DNA from 2 places in the Streptomyces sp. NPDC021019 genome. Region 1 is predicted to be linked to the other one. Evidence: riboswitches for the same ligand, from Rfam matches in the RefSeq annotation. Region 1 holds a riboswitch; the other holds the start of a gene.
The links. A riboswitch is a leader RNA that binds a small molecule or an ion and turns the genes downstream of it on or off. The one in region 1 is predicted to bind cyclic di-AMP.
Positions count from the first base shown of each region.

Region 2: it holds a riboswitch for cyclic di-AMP, as region 1 does, so the genes downstream of both, ACH4RG_RS18910 (peptidoglycan DD-metalloendopeptidase family protein) here and ACH4RG_RS06195 (NlpC/P60 family protein) in region 1, are expected to answer to the same signal.

Region 1 is NZ_JBIRQR010000001.1:1,314,233-1,318,018, reverse strand. It holds gene pcrA (DNA helicase PcrA) at 1-2,043, opposite strand, end outside; cyclic di-AMP (ydaO/yuaA leader) riboswitch at 2,313-2,479, shown strand; gene ACH4RG_RS06195 (NlpC/P60 family protein) at 2,478-3,680, shown strand; gene ACH4RG_RS06190 (hypothetical protein) at 3,740-3,786, opposite strand, start outside.
Region 2 is NZ_JBIRQR010000003.1:326,802-330,587, reverse strand. It holds gene ACH4RG_RS18920 (STM4011 family radical SAM protein) at 1-688, shown strand, start outside; gene ACH4RG_RS18915 (SGNH/GDSL hydrolase family protein) at 701-1,528, opposite strand; gene ACH4RG_RS18910 (peptidoglycan DD-metalloendopeptidase family protein) at 1,703-2,659, opposite strand; cyclic di-AMP (ydaO/yuaA leader) riboswitch at 2,662-2,822, opposite strand; gene ACH4RG_RS18905 (tyrosine-protein phosphatase) at 3,265-3,786, shown strand, end outside.

The sequences.
Region 1 (3,786 bases):
GCGGGCGCGGGTGATGCCGACGTACGCGAGGCGGCGCTCCTCCTCCAGCTCCTTGGTCTGGCCGAGGGCCCGCATGTGCGGGAAGACCCCGTCCTCCATGCCGGTGAGGAAGACGACCGGGAACTCCAGCCCCTTCGCCGTGTGCAGGGTCATCAGCGTGATGACGCCGGAGCCGTCCTCGTCCTCGTCGGGGATCTGGTCGGAGTCGGCGACGAGCGCGACCTTCTCCAGGAACTCCGCGAGCGTGCCCGCGCCCTCCTCGTCGGCGCGCTCCTGCTCGAATTCGAGGGCGACGGCGGCGAGCTCCTGGAGGTTCTCGATGCGGGTCTCGTCCTGCGGGTCGGTGGAGGCCTGGAGCTCGGCGAGGTAGCCCGTGCGCTCCAGGACGGCTTCCAGGACGACGGCGGGTCCGGCGCCGGACTCGACGATCGTGCGCAGCTCCTCCATCAGCGTGTTGAAGCGCTTGACGGCGTTGGACGAGCGGGCGGCCATGCCGTACGCCTCGTCGACACGGCGCAGTGCCTGCGGGAAGGAGATCTTCTCGCGCATCGACAGGGCGTCGATCATCGCTTCGGCGCGGTCGCCGATGCCGCGCTTGGGAACATTGAGGATGCGGCGCAGCGGGACGGTGTCCTCGGGGTTGGCGAGGACCCGGAGGTAGGCCAGGACGTCCCGGACCTCCTTGCGCTCGTAGAAGCGCACACCGCCGACGACCTTGTAGGGCAGGCCCACGCGGATGAAGATCTCTTCGAAGACACGGGACTGGGCGTTGGTCCGGTAGAAGACGGCGACGTCGCCCGCCTTCGCGTCGCCCGCGTCGGTGAGCCGGTCGATCTCGTCGGCGACGAACTGCGCCTCGTCGTGCTCGGTGTCGGCGACGTAGCCGGTGATGCGGGCGCCGCTGCCGGCGTTGGTCCAGAGGTTCTTGGGGCGGCGGCTCTCGTTGCGCTCGATGACGGCGTTGGCGGCGGAGAGGATCGTCTGCGTGGAGCGGTAGTTCTGCTCCAGGAGGATCGTCGTCGCGCTCGGGTAGTCCTCCTCGAACTGGAGGATGTTGCGGATGGTCGCGCCCCGGAAGGCGTAGATCGACTGGTCCGCGTCGCCCACCACGCACAGCTCGGCGGGTGCGTCGGCCTCCCCGGCCGGGCCAACCAGCTCGCGTACCAGCGTGTACTGGGCGTGGTTGGTGTCCTGGTACTCGTCGACGAGGACGTGGCGGAAGCGGCGGCGGTAGTGCTCGGCGACGTCCGGGAAGGCCTGGAGGAGGTGGACCGTCGTCATGATGATGTCGTCGAAGTCCAGAGCGTTGGCCTCGCGCAGGCGGGCCTGGTAGAGCGCGTACGCCTGGGCCAGGGTCTTCTCGAACCCGTCCATGGCCTGCCCGGCGAAGGTCTCCTCGTCGATGAGCTCGTTCTTGAGGTTGGAGACCTTGGCGGTGAAGGACTTCGGCGGAAACTGCTTCGGGTCCAGGTCGAGGTCGCGGCAGACCAGGGCCATCAGGCGCTTGGAGTCGGCGGCGTCGTAGATCGAGAACGACGAGGTGAAGCCGAGCTTCTTCGACTCGCGGCGCAGGATGCGGACGCACGCGCTGTGGAAGGTCATGACCCACATGGCGTTGGCGCGGGGGCCGACGAGCTGCTCGACGCGCTCCTTCATCTCGCCCGCGGCCTTGTTGGTGAAGGTGATCGCGAGGATCTGGCCGGGGTGCGTCCCGCGCTCGGCCAGCAGGTGGGCGATGCGGTGGGTGAGGACGCGGGTCTTGCCGGAGCCGGCTCCGGCGACGATGAGCAGCGGGGACCCGGCGTGCACGACGGCGGCGCGCTGCTCGGTGTTCAACCCGTCGAGCAGGGCGGCGGAGTCGATCACCGGGCGCGCGTGACCGTCACGGTAGTACCCGTCCCGGGGCGGCGGGGGCGCGTCGTAGACGCCCCCGAAGAGACCCTCCGGCACCGCTTCGGGCGCGTGGTCCTCGGGGGGCGGCGGGGGGCCGTCCTCCGCGGGCTGGAGGCCGGTCAGGAAACTGTCGTCAAAGAGGCTGCTCATCGCCTCCCGAGTCTAGGCGGCCGGACTGACAACCTTCCGCCGAAGGCGAGAAGGGGCCGCTCACACCACACCGCCACCCGTACGCACGGGGACCGGACGGCGACGTTCCGTGAAGGAGTGCCCGGTCGGAGGGGGTGCCGGACGCCCGATCCGGAAAGGTCACGAAAATGTATCGGGCATATCGCTCATCGTCCTTCCCAGCGGCGGTGCCGGTTGGCTAGCGTGCTCGATCAGGTGATCCGTACCTCCCTGAGGCGAACCACGCCTGACGGACACCTCTGCCGAATCCGTCCTGCCGCGCCGGTGGTTCGGAACCGGGGACCCACACGCAGCACCGGGGTGAATCGGTCCGTGCCCTCGCGTCCGGACCGTAGGACAGCCTTCCGTTCCGTCCGAACCCGACAGCTAACCCGGTAGGCGGTCCACGGAAGGAGATGCCGGTCTTGGCATCGCATCGCAAGCCGCGCACGAAGGTGCGCACCACCACCCCCGCCGTCGGGCTGACGACGGCCGCGCTCGCCTCCGTGACGCTGCTCTCCACGCAGAGCGCCACGGCCGCACCGGCGGAGCCGAAGCCCGCCATCGAGGAAGTGCGGAAGAAGGTCGACGCCCTGTACCGACAGGCGGGCACCGCGACCCAGGAGTACAACCGGGCCAAGGCCGCCTCCGCGTCCCAGCAGACGAAGGTCGACACGCTGCTCTCCGACGTGGCGAAGCGTGCCGAGAAGATCAACGAGGCGCGCCGGGCGCTGGGCTCCTACGCCGCGGCCCAGTACCGCAACGGGGGCATCGCGCCCGCGGCGACGTTCTTCCTGGCGGACAACCCGCAGGGGTACTTCGACCAGAGCCGGCTGATGGACCGGGCGACGGAACGGCAGCAGAAGGCCGTCGACGAGGTCCGTACGCAGCAGGCCTCGGCGGCGAAGAAGCGCGCGGAGGCGGTGAAGAGCCTGGAGACCCTCACCGAGACGCAGGCCACGCTCGCCTCCAGCAAGAAGGACGTGCAGACCAAGCTCACCGAGGCCCGGGGCCTGCTGTCGAGGCTGACCGCCGAGGAGAAGGCGCGGCTTGCGGAGCTGGAGCGCGAGAAGGAGGCCGAGGCGAAGGAGAAGGCGGCGAAGCTGGCCGCCCGGCAGGCCGCCGAGGCGAAGGAGAAGGCCGAGGCCGAGGAGAAGGCCCGCGAAGAGGCGGCGAAGGAGTCCGGCGGCGGTTCGGGTACGGGATCCGGTTCCGGTCCGGGAACGGATCCGGGCTCCGGCTCCGGCTCCGGTACGGACAGTGGTTACGCCGCCAAGGCGGAGAAGGTCCTGGCCTTCGCCCGCGCCCAGATCGGGAAGCCGTACGTGTGGGGCGCGTCGGGCCCCTCCAGTTACGACTGCTCGGGGCTGACGCAGGCGGCCTGGCGGGAGGCGGGTGTGACCCTGCCCCGGACGACCTGGGACCAGGTGGAGTTCGGGACGCGGGTCGCCACGTCCGACCTGCTCCCCGGAGACCTGGTCTTCTTCTACGACGACATCAGCCACGTCGGCATCTACAAGGGCGACGGAATGATGATCCACGCCCCGAAGCCGGGTGCGAACGTGCGCGAGGAATCGATCTACTCCATGCCGATCTACGGAAGCGTGCGCCCCGCGTAGGGCAGGCGCCCCGCGCGGGGCGTGCGCCCGGCCCGGAGCGGGCGCACGCTTCCGCGGACTCAGGTCCAGACCGTGGCGATGAAGATGTTGGCGGCCGTCAGTCCGC
Region 2 (3,786 bases), on a different contig from region 1:
CCGGCTGCCGCACATCGGGCGGGTGGCGATCCAGACGAACCTGAGCGGCCGTACCGACTGGCTGGCCGACGCCGATCCGGAGCGGGTCGCGCTCTGGTGCACGTACCACCCGGGGCAGACACCGTACGAACGGTTCCTGGGCAAGTGCCGGGAGCTGTCCGCGAAGGGGATCCGCTACAGCGTGGGGGTGGTGGGCTTCGACGCCCATCTGGAGGAGGCCCGGCGGCTGCGGGCGGCGCTGCCGGAGGAGGTCTACCTCTGGGTGAACGCCGCCGAGGGGCACACCTACACCGACGAGGAGGCGGCGCGGTGGACGGAGCTGGATCCGCTGTTCCCCTACAGCCGTGATCCGCACCGTTCGGCGGGGCTGCCCTGCCGGACGGGCGAGTCGGTGATCTCGGTGGACGGCGACGGCACGGTGCGCCGCTGTCACTTCGTCAAGGCGGAGCTGGGGAATCTCTACGACGGCAGCTACCGCCGGGCGCTCGGCCCGCGGTCCTGTCCGCTCGCCGTGTGCGACTGCCACATCGGCTATGTGCATCTGGAGTCGCTGCCGCTGTACGACGTGTTCGCGGGCGGTGTCCTGGAGCGGATCCCGGCAGGGCACCCCCCGGGCGGGGGCACGCCGCCGGACGGGCTCGTGGTGCCGGGCCCGTCCCGGCGAGCGCTCCCCCTGCTGGAGCCCTGACCGGCTGGACGGCTACAGCGGCAGGAGGTCGGGCCGCTTCGCCTCGACGTGGTCGCCCGAGGACTCTCCGCGCAGCCGTCGGCCGATCCAGGGCACGAGGTATTCGCGGGCCCACTGGATGTTGTCGCGCCGTGCGTCGAAGGGGCTGCGCTGGGCCTGCGGCGGCCAGGGCTGGTCGGGGTCGGCGGGCACGTCGTGGCCGAGGACCTGGGCGGCGCGCAGCGCCACGCGGGTGTGGCCCTCGGGCGACAGGTGCAGCCGGTCGTTGTCCCACGCGCGCCGGTCCTGCACGGAACGCAGCGACCACAGGTCGAGCACGGGGCAGTGGTAGCGGTCGGCGATGGCCCGCAGGTGGACGTTGTACGTGGCGATCTTTCCGCGCATGTGGCGCAGCACCGGAACGCCCCGGGTGTCGAAGCCGGTGGTGACCATGACCGTGCCGACGGCGTTGCTCAGGTCGGCGACCGCGCGCTCGAAGCGCTCGGCGAGGTCGTCGGGGTCGGTGCCGGGCCGGATGATGTCGTTGCCGCCCGCGCAGAAGCTGACCAGGTCGGGGGCCAGTTCCTTGGCGCGCGGGATCTGCTCCTCGACGATCTGGTCGAGGAGACGTCCTCGTACGGCGAGATTGGCGTAGCGGAAGTTCCCGTGCGGGGAGCCCTCGGGGCCGGTCGCCCCGTCGGGGGCCGGGAGCCGGTCGGCGAGGAGCACCGCGAAGCGGTCCGCCCAGCCGAGATAGGTCCCGTCGGGGCCGGGGTCGCCGACGCCCTCGGTGAAACTGTCGCCAATCGCCGCGTACGACCCGATGGTGTGCTGCTGATTGTTTCTCGAATCGTCTGCCACAAGCACATATCCTGCATCGTGCGATGTGACCTACGCGACCGTAATACGGGGTTGACGGGTGGTGAGATAGACCACCCGGTCAGTTTTTGGTAAAGCCGGAATAAGCGGAGGGGCGGTGCGCCGCCGCGCACCGCCCCTCGACCACTTCTCGCCGCGTCCGGTCGGACGGATACGTCAGACGGAGACGCCGTGCTGACGCAGGTACGCGATCGGGTCGATGTCCGAGCCGTAGCTCGGGCCGGTGCGGACCTCGAAGTGCAGGTGCGGGCCGGTGGAGTTGCCGGTGGAGCCGGAGAGGCCGATCTGCTGTCCGCCGGTGACGGTCTGACCGACGGAGACGTTGAGCGAGGACTGGTGGGCGTACTGGGAGTACATGCCGTCCTCGTGCTGGATGACGACCTCGTTGCCGTAGGAGCCGCTGTTGCCGGCCGAGACCACGGTGCCCGGGCCGATGGCGAGTACGGGGGTGCCGGAGGAGGCCTGGAAGTCCGAGCCGGTGTGGTAGCCGCTGGACCAGCTGGCGCCGGAAGCCCGGTACTGGGTGGTGACGTTGGCGCTGGCCAGCGGGGCGGACCAGCCGGAGCCGGTGGCCTCGGAGGAGCCGGTCCGCGACGGGCTGCCGGAGCCCTCGGAGTCGTCGGCGGAGACGCTGTCCGCCTTCGGGGCCTCCTTCGGCGCGGCCTTCGGCGCCGGTGCGGCCTTCTTCGGGGCGGCCTCGGGAGCCGCGGACTTCTCGGCCGGGGCGGAGCCCTTGGCGCCGAGGGTCAGCTTCATGCCCGGGTGGATCAGGCTGGGGTTCTCGCCGACGGTGGAGCGGTTGTCCTGGTACAGCTTCTCCCACCCGCCCTTGAGCCGGTGCTCGGCCGCGATCTTCGCCAGGTAGTCGCCGGAGACGACGGCGTACGTCTTCGTGGCGGCCTTCGACGCGGCGGGGGCGGTGGCCGGGGCGGTGTGCGCGGCGGCGACCGAGGCGGCGGCGGGCTTCGCCGCCGGAGCGGCCCGGTCCGCCGCGTTCGCGACGGTGGCGCCGATGAGCGGGAGGGCGAGTGCGGCGCCGCCGGTCCCGGCGACGAGGACGCCGCGGGAGATCGGGCCGGACTTCGGACGACGGTGCTTACCCTTTGCGGGCATGGGAAGTTCCTCTCCGGCGCCTGCGAGGTGAGCTGTCGGGTTCGGGCTGGAGATGCCCGGTCGCATTGCGGCGACTTCACCCCGAGCCGGTCCGGATCGCTCCGGACCGGCGGCTTACCTGGTTCCCCCGCTCCTGCCACGCGTGAGTGGGTGGGTGCGAATTCCGGGCGGCGGCAGGATTAGGCGGTCCGTCCGGATTGCGGCGACCGTAAACGAGCGAGGACGAGCAGAACAAGCCATCGGTTGCTCACCGGAATCATCGATTCAATTTCTCCCCGGACTTCCCGTCACACTCCGTGGATGACGGATCTTGGATTTCCGTACGGGCAACGGGAATACTCCGGGGCGAGCTCACCACGGTCCGTCACGAATATGATCCCGCTCACCTCCGAAATCCCATCTCCCCCATTAGCGGGGCATGTTCTGCGAAATGCACCAATACGGACATGCGCTCGGCTTCGCCGCTGACGCCGGGTCAGGTCGGCGGCCCCGGTACTCCGCACCGGGGTGCGACCGTGATGATTTTCCGTCGAATCGATGTCGTATCGTCACGGGAGCGCCCTCGCCGGCGAGCCGCGCCGACGCCAGAGATCCCAGGAGCCACCGTGACGCAACAGGTGCCGCAGGTCCCGCCGACAGAGACCGCGCTGACCGGAGTCCGCAACTTCCGCGACGTGGGCGGGCTCCCCACCGCGGACGGCCGGCGCACCGCCTTCGGGCGGCTCTACCGGAGCGGCCACCTGGCGCACGCCACGGCCGAGGACGCGGTCTTCCTCGGCGGGCTCGGGCTGCACACGATCTTCGACTTCCGCCACTCCGCCGACCACCGGCTCGACGGATACGACATCGAGCTGGCCGGTGTCCGCAATGTCAGCATTCCGCTCTCGGACCCGGCCGACGGCGCGGAGTTCTGGCGGCTGGTGAGCGACGGGAACATCGAGCAGCTGCGCTCCGTCCTCGCGCACGGCAAGGGCGTCGACCGCATGATCCGGATGTACCGCGCGACGATTCTGGACCGCACCGCCGAGCACAGCCGGGTGCTGCACTCCCTGGCCGAGGACAGCGTCCCCGCCCTGATGCACTGCGCGGCGGGCAAGGACCGGGCCGGTCTCTCGATCGCGGTCGCC